2 linked regions of the Bradyrhizobium sp. AZCC 1610 genome follow. The protein of the gene in region 2 interacts with the protein of the main gene of each other region in a pairwise test. Links are inferred from orthologs where the notes say so. Each region holds a gene or a part of one and is shown on either strand. Other genes may lie near its edges.

Region 1 (11,025 bases), 2.4 Mb from region 2 along the record:
CCGCCGCGACGACGGATGCCGAGAGTTCCGGCATCGCCAGGCGCAGCGTTGCGATCTCCTGCCGCGTGAGAGGGAGATAACGCACCTTCGCCTTTCGCTCGATATCGATAAGGAACGGAGCCGGCACGCCGGCGCCAACCGCGAGCGCATCAATGCTCCGCGCCACCGACTTCTCCGCGAGCACCACCCAATCGCCGTGAATCAGGGTGGCCTCGATCTTCAGCGCCTTGAGGAACTCGGGTAAGTAGGTGGCGGTGGTGCCGCCCTCGGGTCCGACACCGATGCGTTTGCCCGCGAATTGGGCAAACGATTGAATTGGCGAGTCACTGAGTACCTGAAACTGAAACGGCGTATCGTACATCGCGAACATGGCGCGCATGTTTCGGTATTGCCGTGCTTCGGTCCAGGCAGCGCTGGCGCTCCACGCCTGCAACGCCACGCCTTGCGTGACGAAGGCCAGCTGGATTTCACCGGTCTCGAGCAGCTTGATATTCTCGATCGGGCCGCCGGTCGGCCGTGCCACCACCGCGATGCCGAGTTCTTGCGTGAGCAATCGGGCCAGCCCTTCGCCATAGGCGTAATAGGTGCCGCCTTCCGACGCGGTGCCGAGAGTGAGCACCTGGGGCCAATGAGCCTCCGCCGCCGACGCCAACTTGGGCGGAAGCAGAACAAATGCGAGAAGGATGAGAATTCGCCACGCTCTTGAAATCATGACTGTCTCCAACGTCACTTTTTCTTTTGTGGCGGAAGGTCCGTGCAGTGGCCCTCGAACACCTCGGCCGCCATGCCGATGGACTCTCCGAGTGTCGGGTGCGGATGAATGGTCTTGCCGATATCGGCCGGCTCGCAGCCCATCTCGATCGCGAGGCAGATCTCGCTGATGAGATCGCCGGCATGCGTCCCGACGATGCCACCGCCGATGATGCGGTGCGTCGTGGTGTCGAACAGCAGCTTGGTAAAACCCTCGTCGCGACCGTTGGCGATGGCGCGACCGGAGGCTGCCCATGGAAAGACGGCCTTGCCGACCTTGAGCCCCTCGGCCTTGCACTGATCCTCGGTCTTGCCGGCCCAGGCAACCTCGGGGTCGGTGTAGGCGACGGAAGGAATCTGCCGCGCGTCGAAATACGACTTTTCGCCATGCGCGACCTCCGCGGCCACGTGGCCTTCGTGCACGGCCTTGTGCGCCAGCATCGGCTGCCCAATGATGTCTCCGATCGCAAAGATGTGCGCCACGTTGGTGCGCATCTGCTTGTCGACGTCGATGAAGCCTCGCTCGGTCACCGCGATGCCGGCCTTTTCAGCCCCGATCTTCTTGCCATTCGGGCTGCGGCCGACCGACACGAGCACGAGGTCATAGACCTGCGGCCCGGCAGGCGCCTGCCCGCCCTCGAAACTCACCTCGATCCCGGCTTCGGTCACCTTCGCGCCCATCGTCTTGGTCGTCAGCATGACCTTGTCGAAACGGCCCGCGTTCGCCTTCTCCCAGACCTTGACCAGATCGCGGTCGGCTCCCTGCATCAGGCCGTCGAGCATTTCGACAACGTCAATGCGCGAGCCGAGCGTCGAATACACCGTCGCCATTTCGAGCCCGATGATGCCGCCGCCGATCACCAGCATGCGCTTGGGGATTGATTTCAGCTGCAGGGCGCCGGTCGAATCGACGATGCGCGGATCCTCGGGCAAAAACGGCAGTTTCACGGCCTGGCTGCCCGCGGCGACGATGGCCTTGGCGAACTTGACCGTTTTCTTGCCGCCCGCCGCGATGACTTCGAGATGATGCGAGTCGAGGAAGGTCCCGACGCCGGTCGCAACCTCGACCTTGCGGGCCTTCGCCATGCCGGCAAGGCCACCCGTCAGCTTCTTGATCACGCCGTCCTTGAACCCGCGCAACTTGCCGAGGTCGATCTGCGGCGCTCCAAAGGAGATGCCATGATCAGGCAGATGCCTGACCTCGTCGACCACGGACGCCGTATGCAGCAACGCCTTGCTCGGGATACAGCCGACATTGAGACACACCCCTCCGAGCGTATCGTAACGCTCGACCAGCACGGTCTTCATACCGAGATCGGCGGCGCGAAAGGCGGCCGAGTAACCGCCGGGACCGGCGCCTAGCACCAGCATGTCGCATTCGATATCCGCCTTGCCGGAATAGGATGCCGCGGATGACGTGGCTGGCGGCGGCGCGGTGGCGGCCGGCTGCGACGCCGGCGCGGGCTTCGGCGCCGCCGCGGCGCCTGTGGCCTCCAGCACCAGGATGGTCGAGCCTTCGCTCACCTTGTCGTCAACCTTGACCCTGACCTCCTTCACGACGCCGGCGTGGGACGACGGGATCTCCATCGATGCCTTGTCGGATTCGACCATGATGAGGCTGGTGTCGACCGCGACGGTCTCGCCCGACTTCACCATCACCTCGATCACCGCAACGTCCTTGAAGTCACCGATATCAGGGACCTTCACTTCGATCTGCTGAGCCATGCTGCTTCCCCCGATCTCAGAACAGCACGCGCCGCAAATCGGCGAGCACGTTTGCGAAGTAGACGTTGAAGCGCGCGGCCGCCGCACCGTCGATGACGCGGTGATCCCACGACAGCGACAGCGGCAGCGTCAGCCGCCAATTCGATGTCTTGCCGTCGGAGGAGTGATGCTTCCAGTAACCCTTGCAGACGCCCATGATCGCGACTTCGGGCGCGTTGATGATCGGCGTGAAATAGATGCCGCCGATGCCGCCGAGCGAGGAGATCGAGAAAGTCCCACCCTGCATCTGGTCGGGCTTGATCTTGCCTTCGCGCGCGAGCTTGGCGAGCCCGTTCATCTCCTTGGCAATCTCCGGCACCGATTTTTTGTCGGCGTCGCGGATGACCGGCACCATCAGGCCATTCGGTGTGTCCGCGGCAAAGCCGATGTGCCAGTAATTCTTGTAGACGAGCGTGTCGCCATCGAGGCTTGCATTGAATTCCGGGAATTTTTGCAGCGTCGCTACCGCGGCTTTCACCATAAACGGCAGGAGCGAGAGCTTTACGCCGCTCTTCTCCAGCTCCTTATTCATCGTCACCCGGAATTGTTCGAGATCGGTGATATCAGCCTCGTCGTGGGTCGTTACATGCGGGATGACCACCCAGTTGCGGTGAAGATTGGCCGCGGAAATCTTCTTGATGCGGCCGAGCTCCTTGCGCTCGACCGGGCCGTACTTCGCAAAATCGACCTTGGGCCAGGGCAGAAGATCGATGCCGCCGACGCCGCCTCCGCTTGCGGCGGCTGCTTGCGGTTTGGCCGGCGCCGCTCCGCCCTTGCCGAAGGCCTCAACGTCTTCACGCTGAATGCGGCCGTGATTGCCCGAGCCCTTGACCTTGCCGAGATCGACGCCCAGTTCGCGCGCCAGCTTGCGCACTGCCGGGCCGGCATAGGCGAGCGCGAAGCTCCTTTCGTCAAAGGCGCCGACCACCGCCGTTCCAGCGGCGGCGGCCGGCGAGGACGCAGGCTGCGACACGGGAGGAATGTCGGCCTGCAAAGGTGCTGCCCCAGTTGCGAGCGATAGGATGATCGAGCCCTCGCTGACCTTGTCGCCGGTCTTGACCTTGATCTCGCGCACGGTGCCGGAGAGAGGCGCCGGCACTTCCATCGTCGCCTTGTCCGACTCGAGTGCGATCAGCGGGTCCTCCGCTTTCACGCTGTCGCCGGCCTTTACGAAGATTTCGATAACCGGCACGTCCTTGAAGTCGCCGATATCGGGAACTCGCACCTCGGCAACACCCGCCGGTGCGCTGACCGGCGATGGCGGAGCGCTGACGACCGGGCGCGGCTCGGCCTGCTCCGCGCCCGCGCCCGCGCCCGCGAACTGCACAACCACCGTGCCTTCGCTGACCTTGTCGCCAACCTTCACCACCACCGACTTCACCACGCCATCGCGCGGCGACGGCACCTCCATGGTTGCCTTGTCGGACTCCAGCGAAACCAGCGGATCCTCGGCCTTCACCTTGTCGCCGGGCTTGACGAAGATCTCGATCACCGGGACGTCCTTGAAGTCGCCGATATCGGGAACCTTGATGTCGATCAGACCACTCATCGTTCTGTCCTCGGCTCCGCTGGCTCACACGGTCCAGGGCGCAGCACGCCCGGCGTCGATTTTGTATTTGGCGATGGCTTCGGCCACGGTGGCCGGCTTAATCGCTCCGTCGTCTGCGAGCGCCTTGAGCGCGGCGACGGCGACGTAATGCCGGTCGACCTCGAAGAATTTTCGAAGCTTCACGCGATAGTCGCTGCGGCCGAAGCCGTCCGTGCCCAGCACGACGTATCGACGGCCGGCCGCCTGGACATATTCCCGGATCTGATCGGGGTAGTTGCGCATATAGTCGGTGGAGGCCACGACCGGTCCGGGATGCCCGTCGAGTTGCGCCTCCACCCAGCTCTTGCGGCGCGGCTCGGTCGGATGCAGCAGGTTCCAGCGCTCCGACGCCATGCCGTCACGACGCAGTTCGTTGAAGCTGGTCGCGCTCCAGATGTCGGCGGTGACACCGAAGTCCGCCTTGAGCAGATCTGCGGCCGCGATCACCTCGCGCAGGATCGTGCCTGAGCCGACGAGTTGGACTCGAAGTCCCTTCTTCGCGGTCTCGCCACCGCTCTTCAGGAGATAGAGCCCCTTGAGAATCCCCTCCTCCGCTCCCTTGCCAGCGTCGGCGAGCGAGGGATGCGGATAGTTCTCGTTCATCAGGGTGATGTAGTAATAGACGTCCTCCTGCGCCTCATACATGCGGCGCATGCCTTCGCGGACGATCGTCACGACCTCATAGGCAAAGGTCGGGTCGTACGACACGCAGTTCGGGATGGTGGCGGCGAGAACGTGGCTGTGGCCATCCTCATGCTGCAGCCCCTCGCCGTTCAGCGTGGTGCGGCCGGCGGTGCCACCGAGCAGGAACCCGCGAGCACGCATGTCGCCGGCGAGCCAAGCGAGGTCGCCGACGCGCTGCAGACCGAACATCGAATAGTAGATGTAAAACGGAATCATCGGCACGTTGTTCGTGCTGTAGGACGTCGCCGCGACGATCCAGCTCGACATCGCACCGCCTTCGTTGATGCCCTCCTGCAGAACCTGCCCGCTCTTGTCTTCGCGGTAATACATCAGCTGATCGGCATCCTGCGGCCGGTAGAGCTGGCCGACCGATGAATAGATGCCGAGCTGGCGGAACATTCCCTCCATGCCGAAGGTCCGGGACTCGTCCGGCACAATCGGCACGATGTGCTTGCCGATCGCCTTGTCGCGCACGAGGGTGCCGAGCATCTGCACAAACGCCATCGTGGTCGAGATTTCCCGGTCGCCGGTTGCGTCGAGCAGCCGCTGGAACGTCGACAGCGGCGGAATTTGTAAGGAGGCAGACTTGCGCCGGCGCTGCGGCAGGCTGCCGCCGAGCTTTTCGCGCTGTGCACGGAAATACTTCATCTCCGGGCTGTCTTCCGGCAGCCGGAGGAAAGGCACCTTCGCCAGATCATCGTCGGCAATCGGCACCTGGAAGCGGTCGCGGAAGCCGCGCAACGCATCCTGCGTCATCTTCTTCGCCTGATGCGCGATCATCTGGCCTTCGCCGGACTCGCCCATGCCGTAGCCCTTGACGGTCTTCGGCAGGATCACCGTCGGCTGGCCCTTGTGGTTCACCGCCGCTGCGTAGGCCGCAAACACCTTTTCTGGATCGTGGCCGCCGCGCGCGAGCTTCCAGATCTCGTCGTCGCTCATGTCGGCGACCAGTTGTTTTAATTCATCGTACTTGCCGAAGAAGTGTTCGCGTATATAGGCGCCGCTCTTGCTCTTGAAATCCTGGTACTCGCCGTCGACGCACTCCTCCATGCGCTTCAGCAGCAATCCGCTCTTGTCCTTTTCGAGCAGGCGATCCCAGCCCGAGCCCCACAGCACCTTGATGACGTTCCAGCCGGCACCGCGGAAAACGCTTTCGAGTTCCTGGACGATCTTGCCGTTGCCGCGAACGGGCCCGTCGAGCCGCTGGAGGTTGCAGTTGATGACGAAGATCAGATTGTCGAGATTTTCTCGGCCGGCGAGCGAAATCGCGCCGAGCGATTCCGGCTCGTCCGTTTCGCCGTCGCCCATGAAGGCCCAGACCTTGCGATTCGATGTCTCGGCCAGCTTGTGGTTCTGGAGATACTTCAGGAACCGCGCCTGATAGATCGCCACCAAGGGCCCCAGTCCCATCGATACCGTCGGGAACTGCCAGAAGTCCGGCATCAGCCACGGGTGCGGATAGCTCGATAAACCTTTGCCGCCGGTCTCCTGCCTGAAACCGAGAAGCTGCTCCTCGCTCAGCCGGCCTTCGAGAAAGGCACGCGCATAGATGCCGGGCGAGCAGTGTCCCTGCACGAGGATCAGATCGCCGCCATGGCTATCCGTCGGTGCATGCCAGAAGTGGCCGTAGCCGATATCGTAGAGCGTGGCAGCCGACTGGAAGCTTGCGATATGGCCGCCTAGCTCCGAGCTTTCCTTGTTGGCGCGCAGAACGATCGCAAGAGCGTTCCACCGGATGATCGAGCGAAGCTTGTGCTCGATCGCACGATCGCCCGGCAGCGCAGGCTGCTGATCCGGCGGGATCGTGTTGCAGTAGGGAGTTGTCAGCGACTGCGCTATCTGAAGCCTGTCACGGCGCGCGGCGTCAATAACCGCGTTGACGACGAACTCAGCCCGGTCATTGCCGCGATGGCCCCGGACTGCCGACAAGGCATCCAGCCACTCCCGGGTTTCCAGTGGATCCAGATCATGCGCGTCCGCAACCTTCATTACCTTCTCCATTGCAAGCCAAGCCGAAATCAGGCGTCAACGTTCATTGCGCTCCGCAGATGTGCGGAGGCGCGCGCAATGCCATGCAGGCGATATCGCCCGTGGCTTTAGGTGATGCGTTGAATACTGGCTGGCATCTGAACGTCCCCTCACGTCGTCTGTTCTTGAGCTGCCGCTTTTGCGGATAGCTTCTTTTGCAGATAGCTGTGCAGCATTCGTGCCAGACCACGAAGGCCGCGACGGTTCGCGCGCATGTCGTTCATTTTGCTGGAGATTGCGATGCAAGCCGTCGCATCCTGCGATGCGATCGGCCCGGATCTGTCCGACGCTCCGGAAAACCAGCCGGGCGAGTTGCCCGAAATGTCGGACCGGCGCGGCGACGGATGCCAAATGCAAGACTCGAAGTCGGAAACCGGCCTGCCCGCTCGAGGCGACGGTGCCCGCGCAACGCAGCGACCGGTCGTAAGCGGTCGCTGGTGGGAGGACGAAGAATCGAATTGACGAAGTTCGCTTGGATAGCGGAATGTCCGCGACCGGCGCATTTAAAGGGCTGACCAAATGACTGTCGTGCTCGATCTCCTCAACAATGATCCGCGAGCCAGGATACGGCCCGACATGCCGCGCCATCCCGAAAAGGCCAAACGACCCGACACGCCCTTACAGAGCAAGCCGGCGTGGATCCGCGTGAAAGCTCCCGGATCGGCCGAATGGGCCGAGACGAAGCGCATCGTGCGCGAGAACAAGCTCGTGACCGTCTGCGAGGAAGCCAGTTGTCCCAACATCGGCGAGTGCTGGGCGAAGAAACACGCGACCTTCATGATCATGGGCGATACGTGCACGCGCGCCTGCGCTTTCTGCAACGTCCGCACTGGCCTGCCGGGTGCCCTCGATACGGATGAACCGGTCAAGGTCGCCGAAGCGGTGGCCAAGCTGGGACTGGAACATGTGGTCGTCACCTCGGTCGATCGTGACGACCTTGCCGACGGTGGCGCCGCGCATTTCGCTGCAACCATTGCCGCGATCCGCGCGACAAGCCCGGATACGACGGTCGAAATCCTGACCCCGGATTTTCTGCGCAAAAGCGGCGCGCTCGAAGCGGTCGTTGCGGCGAAACCTGACGTGTTCAACCATAACCTGGAGACGGTGCCATCGAAATATCTGACGGTGCGGCCTGGCGCACGCTATTTCCATTCGGTCCGGCTGTTGCAGCGCGTGAAGGAGCTCGACGCAGAGATCTTCACCAAGTCCGGGATCATGGTCGGCCTCGGCGAAGACCGCAGCGAGGTGCTGCAATTGATGGACGATTTGCGCTCCGCCGACGTCGATTTCCTGACCATCGGCCAATATCTCCAACCCACGCGCAAGCACCACGCCGTTGTACGTTTCGTGCCCCCTAATGAATTTGAAGCCTACGAGAAGGTCGCCTACACCAAGGGCTTTCTGCTGGTGTCGGCCACACCACTGACACGCTCCTCGCACCACGCGGGCGATGATTTCCGCAAGTTACGCGAGCGCCGACGGGGGCCGGCGGCCAGTGCGATCGAATCGCACGTTGCGTTGCTCGACGACCGGAACTGATCCGAAGCCGAAATTGCCCTCCCGCTCGCAAACTGCCGGGTTGCAGGCGAACGCGATCGCGGGAACGACAGCGTGCAAAATCGCAGCTTTGGTAGCGGGGGAGCGGCTCGAACCCCCGAGGCAATCTGCTGGGCGAACTGCAGGACGGCGCCAATTGCGCACAAGTGCATCATTTCGATTGGTTATCCGATTTGTTCGCCGTAATACCCTATTCTACGATGAGGGCGTAACAGACCTGCCCGAGTAGCGTCCGCGGTATATGTTGGGATGAAACCACGGAGATAAGCCAACATGCTCGATGTAATGCACGACGCTTAGTTCGATTCTGGACCGAGCATTAGAAGCTCCATTTCCAAACGCGCCCAAAAAATTGGGCGGGAATAGAGTTGCTTACATAGAGAACTCAGCAACTTGAGTGCTGGCTGGGGCGGGAGGAGTCGAACCTCCGAATCGCGGAATCAAAATCAGTTTGATTATTCAACGATTCCAATGCGCGTTTTGGAAAAAATGCTAAGAATACGCTCTAGCAATTTCAATAGCTTGGGTGTGGTTTCCAAATAAGAACAGCCATCACACGGCGACAGCTAATCCGCGAAGTCGGTGCGAATGCCATTTGCTGTGCCCAGTCCGCATTCCGGCAAAGCCGTTAATTAGGAGACGTATGATTTGCTTGAACCCCTCATCCGGCGCTACGTACCACCTTCTCGCACAACGGGAGAAGCAAGAAGATAAGCCCGCTGAGCGTTCGCCTCAAACGCCTTGTCGCGCACGTGCGGACCAATCTTCATCAGGCACTCCTCGAGCGCGGCCTTGATCGCGCCATAGCTTCCTGCGAGCAAACACACCGGCCAGTCGGAGCCGAAGATCAGACGATCCTCGCCAAAGCATTTGCCGGCGTGCGCGACGAACGGAAACAGACGTTCCGCATGCCAGTCGTTCCACCTGGCCTCGGTGGCGAGACCCGAAATCTTGCACCAGACATTGCCGCAGGCGGCGAGTGCGCCGAGAAGATCGGCCCATTCACCGCTGAATCCATCGGCGATCGGCGGCTTGGCGGCATGGTCGAGGACAAAGCGCCCTCGCGGAAAGGCCTGCGCGGTCGCGATCGCGGCCGGCATTTCACGTATACGTACGAGGAGATCGTAAGTGAGATCGCGCGCAAACACCGCGGCCAAGCCGCGCTGCACGTCCTCGCGCAGCAGCCAATCAGGATCGGGCTCGTCGTGGACCTGGTGACGAATGCCGACCAGCCTGTCGCCGCCGGGCGACCCGCGCAGCCGATCGAGCGTCTCGTCGACCGCGCCGTCCGTCAGATCGACCCAGCCGACCACACCGATCACGAAGGGCGTCGCGGCGGCGACGCGCAAGAATTCCTCGGTCTCCTCGATCGAGGAACGGCATTGCACCAAAATGGTCGCATCGATCCCGTTGGCGCGAAGCAGCGGCGCGAGATCGGTCGGGCCGAAGGCGCGGCGGATCCGCGCGAGTTCAGGCGCCTCCATCCAGGGATAATCGGCGCGCGCGGGATCCCAGAAATGCTGGTGACCGTCGATCACCATGGGTCAGGCTCCGCCCGGCAGCGGCGCGGACGCGTCGACCAAATTGCGCTCGCGGAGCTCCTGCCAAAAGGAGGACGGCACCAACCGCTCGGCCATCGCGATGTTATCCGAAACCTCCGCAGCGCTGCGCGCACCTTGCAGCGCGACCGTTACCGCAGGGTTGGCCATACAGAACTGGACTGCGGCTGCCTTGAGCTGTGTGCCATGCTTGCGGCACAGCGCCTCCAGCGCCAGCGCGCGGGCGACGAGCGCCGCATCGGCGTCTTCGTAATTGAACTTCGCGCCGGCGCGCGGGTTCGCGAGGATACCGCTGTTGTAGATGCCGCCGAGAATGATGCCGATGCTCTTCGCATGGCAGATCGGAAACAACGTCGTCAGCGCGCCCTGGTCGAGCAGGGTGTAGCGGCCCGCCAGCAGGAAGAAATCGACCGGCGCGGCTTCGGCGAAGCGAGCCAGCATCGCGGATTGATTCATACCGGCGCCGATCGCCTTGACCGCGCATCGTCGCGCAAGCGCCGGAGCGCGCGGAAGGCACCGGCGACTGCATCCTCATAGTGGTCATCCGGATCATGGACGAGCAGCACATCAACGCGGTCGAGCCCGAGACGGGCGAGACTCTCCTCAACCGAGCGCATCACGCCATCGTAGCTGAAGTCGAATTGCGGCCGCTCGGCGGGGGTTCCCTTGTAGTGATCGTCTTCCGGAGCGGCAGTGGCTGAGCGCAGCAGGCGCCCGACCTTGGTCGAGATCGCGAATGAATCCCGCTTTTGCTGGCGCAGAAAACTGCCCAGGCGACGCTCGGCCAATCCAAAACCGTAAAGCGGCGCGGTGTCGAAGAAGCGGACACCGAGCGACCAGGCTCGCTCGATTGTCGCTTCTGCATCAGCGTCACTGACGGGCGAGAACAATCCGCCGAGCGGCGCCGTTCCGAGGCCGATCGCCGTGACGTCGAGCCCCTCCGCAAGCCGCGCACGCTTCATCTCAAAGATCCTTCCGAGACCGAACGTAGCACTCACTCCCCCGCAAGCGGATCGCAAGCGGGGGAGTACAGCGCCGGAACGTTGGGGCTGCGAACGTTCCTACTTCAACAGTTGAGCGACGTTGTCCTTGGTC
Region 2 (10,555 bases):
GAGGCATCCGATTTCCGACGCAGGGCAGGGTCACCATCCTTGATTGCCCTCTTCCCTCCATCCGGGGCCGGATTCGCCTGGCCGGCCGGAAGCTCCCGAGCGCCTGATCGGTTGCCGGACCGGCCCGCGACCGCTATAGGGCGTGGAGAGGTGTAGCCATGGCCGATATGCGATTGATCGTTGCGGGGGCCGGCGGCCGGATGGGCCGTGCGCTGGTGCGCGTCATTTCGGAAACGCCGGGCGCGGCTTTGACCGGCGCGCTGGAAGCGCCGGGCTCGGAACTTTTGGGCAAGGATGCCGGCGTTCTTGCCGGCCTGCCTGCCAACGGTATTGAGCTCTCCGCCGACCTCTGGAAACTATCGGCCAATGCCGACGGCATTCTGGATTTCACCGTGCCGGCCGCTACCATCGCTAACGTCGCGATCGCCGCCGAACGTAGCCTCGTGCACATTGTCGGAACCACCGGTCTGTCGGTGTCCGACATGGCCGTGATCAAGAGCGTTACCTCGCGTGCAGTGGTGGTGCAATCAGGCAATATGAGCCTCGGCATCAATCTGCTCGCCGCGCTGGTCAAGCGCGTTGCACAGTCGCTGGACGAAAGCTTCGACATCGAAATCGTCGAAATGCATCACAAGGCCAAGATCGACGCGCCGTCGGGCACCGCCTTCCTGCTCGGTGAAGCCGCCGCCGCCGGCCGCGGCGTCGACCTGCACACCCATTCGGACCGTGGCCGCGACGGGCATACCGGCGCGCGCCGGCCGGGTGACATCGGTTTTGCAGCGCTGCGCGGCGGCACTGTCACCGGCGATCACAGCGTGATCTTCGCCGGACCCATGGAGCGCATTGAACTGACCCATCGCGCCGAGGACCGGACGATGTTCGCGCAGGGCGCCGTCAAGGCCGCGCTATGGGCACACGGCAGGAAGCCCGGCTTCTATACGATGGCCGATGTGCTCGGGCTGACCGACTTCTAGACTAGTTTCGTCTGTGCGGGCGCAGCAATGACACGCCGGTCATGTCTGCCGGCTTCGGCAATTGCATCAGGTCGAGCAAGGTCGGGGCAATATCTGCCAGTCGGCCATCCGCCAATGACACGTCGCCGCCGCCCTGGAGCAACAGCGGCACCGGCCCCGTTGTATGTGAAGTATGCGGGCCGCCAGTCGCGGGGTCACGCATCATTTCGCAGTTGCCGTGGTCGGCAGTAACCAGCAGCGCGCCACCAGCTCTTTGGATCGCATCTGCGATTCTCCCGAGTCCGGCATCCACCGCTTCGACCGCTTTGATCGCGGCCGCCAGGTTCCCCGAGTGGCCCACCATGTCTGGATTGGCATAATTTAGGACGATCAGGTCGTACTTGCCCGAGTCGATTGCCTCCACGGTTTTTGCCGTCAACTCTGGTGCCGACATTTCCGGTTGCAGGTCGTAGGTTGTGACCTTGGGCGAAGGCACCATGATGCGGTCTTCGCCAGGAAAAGGTTCTTCTCGTCCACCGTTGAGAAAATAGGTGACGTGGGGATATTTCTCCGTTTCGGCGAGGCGCAATTGTGTGCGATTCGCGGTAGAAGTGATCTCCCCCAAAATGTTCGGAAACGTCTGCGCCGGAAATATCGTCTGCATCAGTTTGTCCAGATCGTCGCTGTATTGCGTCATTCCGACTGCGGCGGCGAAGTGGAGGTTGCGCCTGCGCGGCAAAGCAGCAAACGACGGATCAAGCATCGCGCCAAGAATCTCACGCACGCGATCGGCGCGAAAGTTGAAGCACAGCACGCCGTCGCCGTCCCTGATGCCGGCGTAACTGCCGATCACCGATGGTTCAACGAACTCGTCAGTGATGTCGTGTGCATACGCGTCAGCGATCGCTGATTGCGCGTCGGCGAATCGTGGGCCTTCGGCCTCAACGATTGCATTATAGGCCTTGGCTACGCGATCCCAGCGTTTGTCGCGGTCCATCGCGTAGTATCTCCCAATCACTGTGGCAACCGGAACCGACGACGGAAGCGCGGCTTCCAGCCGCATCAAACTATCGACCGCAGATTTCGGCGGCGTATCGCGTCCATCCGTGAGAGCGTGTACGACTGATGGCACGCCATTGTCGGTAAGGATGACGGCCAGCGCCGCGACGTGGTCCTCATGCGAATGTACCCCGCCCGGAGAAACCAGGCCGACAAGATGGCAAGTACCGCCGCTCTGTTTTAGCGTTTGGATCAGGGAGCGGAGCGCTTCGGTGGATTTGATATTGCCGGACGCAATCGCATCGTTGATCCGCGGCAAGTCCTGCATCACAATGCGGCCTGCGCCGATATTGAAATGTCCAACCTCGGAATTGCCCATCTGACCATCGGGCAGACCGACATCGCGTCCCGACGTCTTCAAGAATGCGTGCGGACCTGTGGCCCACAGACGATCGAAATTCGGTGTGTGAGCCTGACGAACAGCATTGTCGGCCAGATCTTCGCGCCAGCCCCAGCCATCCAATATAGCCAGCATCACCGGACGACGTTCTTGCATAGATTCACCTTCCGCTGTTGAGACAAGTGGTTTTGAGCGATCAATTTGCGATCGTCAATCGTCACTCTTGGGTATTCCGGGATATGACAACGGCGCCGGCTTGCCGGAATTGCCATTCAAAGGCAATGAGTTAGGCTGCCTGCTTGCTTCCCGGGAAAGCACCGCCTGCTCGCGGGAGATGTTCCGATGCCAAGTGGAATCCCGACTGCGCGGCGAGCGCTGTCAGTGAAGCCCGACCTGCCCTGCTTCCCAGCCCAGCATCGCCTGCTTGCGCGTGATGCCCCAGTGGTAGCCGGTCAGCGCGCCGCCCTTGCCGAGCGCGCGGTGGCAGGGCACCACGAATGACACCGGGTTGCGGCCGACCGCGGCGCCGACGGCGCGCGATGCCTTCGGGTTTTTGATCTTGTTGGCGATGTCGGAATAGCAGACCGCGCGGCCCATCGGGATCTTCAGCAGCGTCTCCCACACCCGCACCTCGAAATCGGTGCCGATCAGGACCACGCGGAGGGGCTGGTCCGGCCGCCACAGCCGCGTATCGAAGATGCGTTGCGCGAGAGCTGTCGTGCCGTCGTGGTCCTCGACATAGGTCGCGTTCGGCGAGCGCCGCTTCATGTCGGCAAACGCCATCGGCTCCTCGCCGGGATCGGCGAAGGCAAGCCCTGCCAGCCCGCGGTCGCTCGCGATCACGATCGCGGTGCCGAATGGGCAAGCGTGGAAACCGTAGCGCAGCGTCATGCCGGCGCCGCCGTTCTTCCATTCGCCCGGCGACATCGCTTCATGGGTGACGAACAGATCATGCAGCCGGCCCGGGCCCGACAGGCCTGAGTCGAGCGCGGCATCGAGCACGCTGGCGGAATCGCGCAGCAGGCCCTTGGCGTGATCGAGCGTCAGCGCCTGCATGAAAGCCTTCGGCGTCAGCGAGGCCCAGCGGCGGAACAGATGGTGCAGTTCATCCGGCGTCACGGCGGCGGCATCCGCCATCGCCTCGATGGTCGGCTGCGTGCGCCAGTGCTCGGAGATGAAAGCGATGGCGCGGCGCACCGAGTCGTAATCGCGCAGCGCGGCGGCCTGATGGCCCGGCTTGGCCAGGCGCTGGTCATGTATGGCTGATATCATCATGGGGTCTGATTTAGGGCTCATGCGCGGTCCAAACCACCCGATTTCCGACAACGTAGCGTTTTCGAGCGAAGTGGGAACCGGTTCGCGTGAAGAAAACGCGTCAAGAAAGAGAGCCTACGCGACCGGATTGTACGTGATACCGCGCTTGGCGATTTGCAACGCGGCCAATAAGGCTTTGGCAAAACTAGCCTTTTCGTCAGGTCCCAGAAAGTAGCCGATCGAGACGCGCCGGCCCCGGGAGACCAGATAGAGCCGCTCGATGCCAAATTCAGGGTCGCCTGTCTGCTCGAGCTGCACCCAGAGCGGATTGAGCGTCCATTCCATGACGTCGCCGCGATGGCTGACCCGGCGCACGCGCAATTCCGAAGGCGTCATCACGATGTCCTCGGTGGCTGCAGCGCTGCGGAAATTGATCCGGAACGCCCAGTAGATCACCAGCACATCGAGGCCGAACAAGCCGAGCACCGGCCAGGCACCCATCAGCAAAAATGCGATGCCGGCGACAAAGCTCACCGCGCTGATGAACGCCATCAGCACCAAAAAGCCGGTTCGATTGAGTGAGCGATGCGGCGTCACCCGCGCCGAAAACAGCGTCGGCTGGTCAAGCGCCGGATCAAAGTCGTTGCCTGCGGTCATCGCGTATCAGTATATCCCGATCATGGCCAAAATCATCCGCTCTCTCAGAGCCAAAAAGCCCAGCGTTCCATCCGCGCCGAAGAAGCCGGCAAAGAAGGCCGCCAAGGCGCTGCCGAAGCCTGCGAAGAAATCAACCAGGCCAAAGTCCCCAAAGCCAAAACCTCTAAATCCGAAACCTTGGACACCGGCCGAGGTCCACGAGGTGTTCAGCCGGTTTCGCAAAGCCAATCCGGAGCCGAAGGGCGAGCTCGAACATCTCAACCCCTATACGCTGCTGGTCGCCGTGGTGCTGTCGGCGCAGGCAACGGATGCCGGCGTCAACAAGGCGACGCGCGCTCTGTTTGCGGTCGCCGATACGCCGGAGAGGATGCTTGAGCTCGGCGAAGAGAAAGTGCGCGAGTACATCAAGACCATCGGGCTCTATCGCAACAAGGCCAGGAACGTCATAGCACTGTCGGAAAAACTGATCGCCGAATTCGGCGGCGAGGTGCCGCGCACGCGGGCCGAGATCGAGACGCTGCCCGGCGCCGGGCGCAAGACCGCCAACGTCGTGCTCAACATGGCCTATGGCGAGCACACCATGGCGGTGGACACCCATGTGTTCCGCGTCGGCAACCGCACGGGGCTGGCGCCCGGCAACACCCCGATCGAGGTCGAACTGGGGCTGGAGAAGGTGATTCCGCCGGAATTCATGCTGCACGCCCATCACTGGCTGATCCTGCACGGGCGCTACACCTGCCTCGCCCGCACGCCGCGCTGTGAGGTGTGCCTGATCAACGATCTCTGCCGCTGGCCGGAAAAGACGGTTTAGCGGGCGCGGTGTGTCCCGGACGCGATGCAGCGTGTCTTCACGGTGCACCGCAGAGCCGGGACCCACGGACGGCAATCGTGGACCCCGGATCAGCAGCGCACCGCCGGAGTCGCGCGAAGCGCGATCCCGAGTGCGCTGCGCAGCATCCGGGGAACGCCAACCCCATCACACCACCGGCATTCCCGTTTTCCGCGCCGGCTCAATCAGCTCCGGCCTCGGGCCGGACAGCCGTTTGTGCATGTGGACCATGAAGGCCATGCCGAACAAGGGTGTCGCCAGGTTGACGATCGGAATCGACACGAAGGCTGCGATGAACAGGCCCGCGGTGAAGACAGTGGCCGCATTGTCCTTGCGCATCGTTTTGGCTTCCGCCGGCGAGCGGAAACGCATCGCGGCGAGTTCGAAATATTCGCGACCCAGGAGCCACGCGGTGGCGACGAAGAAAATCAGAAAGCCCGCGCCCGCGAACAGCACGAAGGGCAGCGCGATCAAATAGACCAGGATCGTCAGCAGCGCCGTCTTGATTCCTTCCGGAATCGCGACACCGAGCGGCAGCGCATCCCCGGGACGCTCAGCCGGATAATGTTTGCGCTCGACGTGCTCGGCGACGTCGTCGACGAACACGCTCGCGATCAGCGAGGTGACCGCCGGCATCAGGAAAATGCCGCCGAGGACAACGCCGAGCCCGGCCGCGATCGAGATGATCCAGGAAAGGATGTTGAGCGTCGTGTGGAAGCCCGGCCCCAGCATCGCCTCGGCCCAGACTTCGCCGTACTCGGCGAACCAGCTCAACGCGCGCTGCAAGCCGATGGCCAGCACCGCAACCAGCACCAGCGCCAGGGCGATCGAGCGCCACAGTATGGTCCGCATCGGCGGCGACAGGATCTGCGAAATCGCCTTGACGGCGGCGTCCAACATGGCGGTCTTGCCTCTTGTGAAAAAGCCCTTGCGAGAGGTAGATACCCCCAAGGGTTTCGACAAGAGCCTGCCGGCCCCCGGGGAAACAAGACTGCCGTTAAAAACAAGAGGCTGCCATGACCCGTGTCCAGGAGCTCTATCCCGACAACAAAATCGTTCTGCGCGAGGTCGGCTTGCGCGACGGCCTGCAGCTCGTGAAGAAATTTCCGTCGACGGAAGCGAAGCAGCGCTGGATCCGTGACGAATATGCCGCCGGCGTGCGGCACTTCGAGGTCGGCTCGTTTCTGCCGGCAAAGACGTTTCCGCAATTCGCCGACGTGCGCGACATCATTGGGACCGTGGCCTCGCTGCCCGGTGCCTACGGCATCGCGCTGACGCTGAACGAACGCGGCGTCAACGAAGCGTTGGCCTCCGGTGTCGCCGAGGTGGCGGCGGTGGTCTCGGCCACCGAGGAGCACAGCCAGGCCAACGCCAACCGCTCGCGCGAGTCGGCCATCGCCAACGTCAAGCGGCTCTGCGAGTTGCGTGACGCCAGCGCACACAGACCGGTGGTGAACTCCGCGATCTCGATGGCGCTGGGCTGTTCGATCGTTGGGGCAGTCGATCCGAAGGAAGTGTTGCGGCTGACGGAAAAGCTGTTCGAGGCCGGCGTCGACATGGTCGCAATTGCCGACACGGTCGGGTACGCCGGGCCGAAGCAGGTCGGGGAATTGACTGCGGCGGCGGTGAAGATAGCAGGTTCAAAGCCGATCTGCATTCATCTGCACGATACAAGGGGCATGGGCATCGCCAACGCCTCCGCCGCGCTCGATGCCGGCGCGCGCGTGCTGGATGGATCGCTCGGCGGTCTCGGCGGCTGCCCGTTCGCGCCGGGCGCCACCGGCAATGTCGTGTTCGAGGATCTGGTGTTTCTGTGCGGGAGCAAGGGGTTCAAGACGGGCATCGATATCGAGAAACTGATCGCGGTGCGCAAGATCCTGAAATCGGAAATGCCTGGAGAAGCGCTCTATGGCGGGCTGGCGCGCGCCGGATTACCGCGCGGCACGGCGGCCAGGGCCGCGTGATGGGCGTCTCATGCCCTTTCGTGTCCCGGACGCGGTGCAGCGCCTCTTCGGCGATGCGCCGCAGAGCCGGGACCCACATGCAAGGTGGATGGACCCCGGATCAGCAGCGCATCACGCCGCAAACCATAGTGCGTCGAAGACGCGCGTGAACGCGCTGATGGCGCTGCGCAGCATCCGGGGAACGCGGGGCGGCGACCTACAGCCGCGTCACCCGCAACCGCAGCGCATTGCCGACAACGCTCACGGACGACAGTGCCATCGCCGCGGCAGCGATGATCGGCGACAGCAGCAGGCCGAATGCCGGATAGAGAATGCCCGCGGCGATCGGGATGCCGGCAGCGTTGTAGATGAAGGCGAAGAACAGGTTCTGCCGGATATTGCTCATGGTTGCCTGCGACAGGCGGCGCGCGCGGACGATGCCGACGAGATCGCCCTTCAAGAGGGTGATGCCGGCGCTTTCCATCGCGACATCCGTGCCGGTGCCCATGGCGATGCCGACTTCGGCGGCGGCGAGCGCCGGTGCGTCGTTGACGCCGTCACCGGCCATCGCGACGATCCTTCCGGCCTTCTGCAGTTTTGCCACCACCGCACTCTTCTGATCGGGCAGCACTTCCGCCTCGACGTCCGCAATGCCAAGGCTGCGCGCGACGGCGTTCGCCGTGGTCCTGTTGTCACCCGTGAGCATGATGACCTTGATGCCTTCCGCCGCCAGCGCCTTCAGCGCATCCGGTGTCGATGGCTTCACGGGATCGGCAATCGCGAACAACCCTGCGAGCTTGCCGTCGATGGCGATGTTGATGACGGTGGCGCCATCGCCGCGCAGGCGCTCGCCCTGTTCGTCGAGCGCGCCGGTTTCGATGCCGAGCGATTGCAGGAAGTTCGCATTACCGAGCGCGATGGTCTTACCGTCGACCTTGCCGGTGGCGCCCTTGCCGGTCGGCGAGTCGAATTCGTCGACCTTGCCGAGATCGAGATTGCGCTCCCCGGCCGCCCGCACGACGGCGTCCGCCAGCGGATGTTCGCTGGCGCGCTCGACGCTGGCCGCCAGCCGCAGAATGTCGCCTTCCTCAAATCCGTCTGCCGGAACGATAGCGATCACCTTCGGCTTGCCTTCGGTGAGCGTGCCAGTCTTGTCGACTACCAGGGTGTCGACCTTCTCCATGCGCTCGAGCGCTTCGGCGTTCTTGATCAGCACGCCGGCCTGCGCGCCGCGCCCGACGCCGACCATGATCGACATCGGCGTGGCGAGGCCGAGCGCACAAGGACAGGCGATGATGAGCACGCCGACGGCAGCGACCATGCCGAACGCCATGCGCGGCTCCGGCCCAAACCAGGCCCAGGCGCCGAACGCGATCAGCGCCACGACGATAACGACTGGCACGAACCAGCCGGAAACCTGATCGGCCAGCCGCTGGATCGGCGCGCGAGAACGCTGGGCATCCGCCACCATCTTGACGATCTGCGAAAGCAGCGTGTCGCGCCCGACCTTCTCGGCGCGCATCACGAACCCGCCGGACTGGTTGAGCGTACCTGATATGACCTTGCTGCCTGACTCCCTGGTGACGGGCATGGATTCGCCTGTTACCAGCGATTCATCGAGCGAGGAGCGGCCTTCGAGAATGATGCCATCGACCGGCACTTTCTCGCCCGGCCGCACCCGCAGTCTGTCGCCGACCGCGAGCGTGTCAATTTCCACCTCGTGATCGGCGCCATCGTCGCCGATGCGGCGCGCGGTCTTTGGCGCGAGCTGGAGCAGCGCCTTGATCGCGCCCGAGGTTGCTTCGCGTGCGCGGAGTTCGAGCACCTGACCGAGCAGCACGAGTACGGTGATCATCGCGGCCGCCTCGAAGTACACTGAAACCGCGCCGCCATGGCTGCGGAAGGTTGCCGGAAAGATTCCTGGCGCCACCGTGCCGATGGCGCTGTAGGCATACGCCACACCGGTGCCCATCGCGATCAGCGTGAACATGTTGAGGTTGCGCGCGACGAGCGATTGCCAGCCGCGCACGAAGAACGGCCAGCCGGCCCAGAGCACGACGGGTGTGGCGAAGGCGAACTGGATCCAGTTCGACAGCGTCGGATCAACCCAGCCATGGCCGCCGACAAGATGGCCGCCCATTTCGAGGACGACCGCGGGCAGCGCGAGCACGAGGCCGACCCAGAACCGGCGCGTCATGTCGGCGAGTTCCGGATTGGGCGGCGCATCGAGGCTCGCGACCTCCGGCTCCAGCGCCATGCCGCAGATCGGGCAGCTTCCCGCACCGACCTGGCGAATCTCCGGATGCATCGGGCAAGTGTAGATCGTGCCTTCCGGCACCGCGGCCTTCGGCTTGCTGTCCTTTTCCAGGTATGAGGCGGGATCGGCGGCGAATTTGGTCCGGCAGCCGGCCGAGCAGAAATGGAAGGTCTCGCCGCGATAGTCGAAGCGGTGCTTGCTGGTCGTGGGGTTCACGGTCATGCCGCAGACGGGGTCGCGGACGGTTGCAGCGGTGTGGGCGTGACGATCGTGATGGCTGTGACTGGTGTGGTCGTGGCCGGCGTGGCTATCGCCGTCGCAGCAGGCACCCCTTGACGCGCCGTTTCGGTCGGCGTTTTCATTCTTGTTCATCGTTCGCTCCGGCGCTTGTAACATATACCCTGTAGGGGTATATAAGACCCATGCGAAAAGACATCAAGGCATCCTGTCAGAAACGTCTCAGCCGGATCGAGGGCCAGGTCCGCGGCCTGTCCAAGATGGTGGAAGAGGACCGCTACTGCATCGATATCGTCACGCAGATTTCAGCTGTGCGGGCCGCGCTGCGGCGCGTCGAGGAGGAAGTGCTGCGGGATCACGTGTCGCATTGCGTCGAACATGCGATCTCCAGCGGTAGCAAGGCCGACCAACGCGAAAAGATCGCGGAACTGATGGCCGTGATCGGCCGCTCCGACAGGTAGCCGCCTGCTGCGTGATCCTAATCGTGCCGGTGGCCGTGCTTGCGCGCCTTCGGCTTCTTGTCGGATCCCGTCGGGATCATCACCACGCGGCCATAGCGCACGCCGCGCTCGGCGATGATGTGGTCGGCAAAGTGCCGGACCTCGCCGCTGGCGCCCTTCAGCGCCGTGACCTCCATGCAACTGTCATCGTCGAGATGGACGTGCAGCGTCGCCAGCGACAGATCGTGGTGGCCGTGAAAATTCTGCACCAGCCGTTTTGATAGATCCCGCGCGGCGTGATCGTAGACATAGACCAGTGCGGCCACGCATTGCCCTGACGGAGCTGTATCCTCCGCGCTCTGCTGCAGCCCGGCGCGGGCGAGATCGCGGATGATCTCGGAGCGGTTCTGATAGCCGCGGGCTTCCGCTGCCGCGTCGATCTCGGCGAGCAACTCGTCTTCGATGGTGATGGTGATCCGTTGCATCCCAAATTTCCGTCCTGACGCAGTATGATATTTCGATTGTATCATCATACTGCGCTTGCTAGCGTGAAGCGCCGGGGTTAAGTCGATACGGTCGCACGTCG

What was found.
Region 1: the proteins of nth (region 2) and aceE interact in binary tests that used the Escherichia coli proteins (3 or more experiments, as listed by UniProt). The link is inferred for Bradyrhizobium sp. AZCC 1610 from one-to-one orthologs.

The regions. Positions count from the first base shown.
Region 1 is NZ_JAZHRR010000001.1:4,908,160-4,919,184, forward strand. What follows is about bases 3,888-7,094. They hold aceE (pyruvate dehydrogenase (acetyl-transferring), homodimeric type), read right to left. Parts: upstream 6,776-7,094; coding sequence 4,088-6,775; downstream 3,888-4,087. Other genes in these bases: V1279_RS24325 (dihydrolipoyllysine-residue acetyltransferase), read right to left, coding at 3,888-4,063; V1279_RS24335 (hypothetical protein), read left to right, coding at 7,028-7,094. Outside these bases: V1279_RS24315 (TAXI family TRAP transporter solute-binding subunit), read right to left, coding at 1-712; lpdA (dihydrolipoyl dehydrogenase), read right to left, coding at 727-2,475; more of V1279_RS24325, read right to left, coding at 2,492-3,887; more of V1279_RS24335, read left to right, coding at 7,095-7,276; lipA (lipoyl synthase), read left to right, coding at 7,334-8,353; V1279_RS24345 (amidohydrolase family protein), read right to left, coding at 9,043-9,912; V1279_RS24355 (sugar-binding protein), read right to left, coding at 10,992-11,025. UniProt on the Escherichia coli protein: Component of the pyruvate dehydrogenase (PDH) complex, that catalyzes the overall conversion of pyruvate to acetyl-CoA and CO(2).
Region 2 is NZ_JAZHRR010000001.1:7,307,313-7,317,867, forward strand. What follows is about bases 3,443-6,179. They hold nth (endonuclease III), read left to right. Parts: upstream 3,443-4,285; coding sequence 4,286-5,074; downstream 5,075-6,179. Other genes in these bases: V1279_RS35795 (bifunctional helix-turn-helix domain-containing protein/methylated-DNA--[protein]-cysteine S-methyltransferase), read right to left, coding at 3,443-3,627; V1279_RS35800 (DUF2244 domain-containing protein), read right to left, coding at 3,742-4,263; V1279_RS35810 (sulfate transporter family protein), read right to left, coding at 5,240-5,992; V1279_RS35815 (hydroxymethylglutaryl-CoA lyase), read left to right, coding at 6,109-6,179. In the rest of the region: dapB (4-hydroxy-tetrahydrodipicolinate reductase), read left to right, coding at 159-974; gpmI (2,3-bisphosphoglycerate-independent phosphoglycerate mutase), read right to left, coding at 976-2,508; more of V1279_RS35795, read right to left, coding at 2,731-3,442; more of V1279_RS35815, read left to right, coding at 6,180-7,056; V1279_RS35820 (heavy metal translocating P-type ATPase), read right to left, coding at 7,253-9,664; V1279_RS35825 (metal-sensitive transcriptional regulator), read left to right, coding at 9,715-9,990; nickel-responsive transcriptional regulator NikR, read right to left, coding at 10,008-10,454. UniProt on the Escherichia coli protein: DNA repair enzyme that has both DNA N-glycosylase activity and AP-lyase activity. The DNA N-glycosylase activity releases various damaged pyrimidines from DNA by cleaving the N-glycosidic bond, leaving an AP (apurinic/apyrimidinic) site.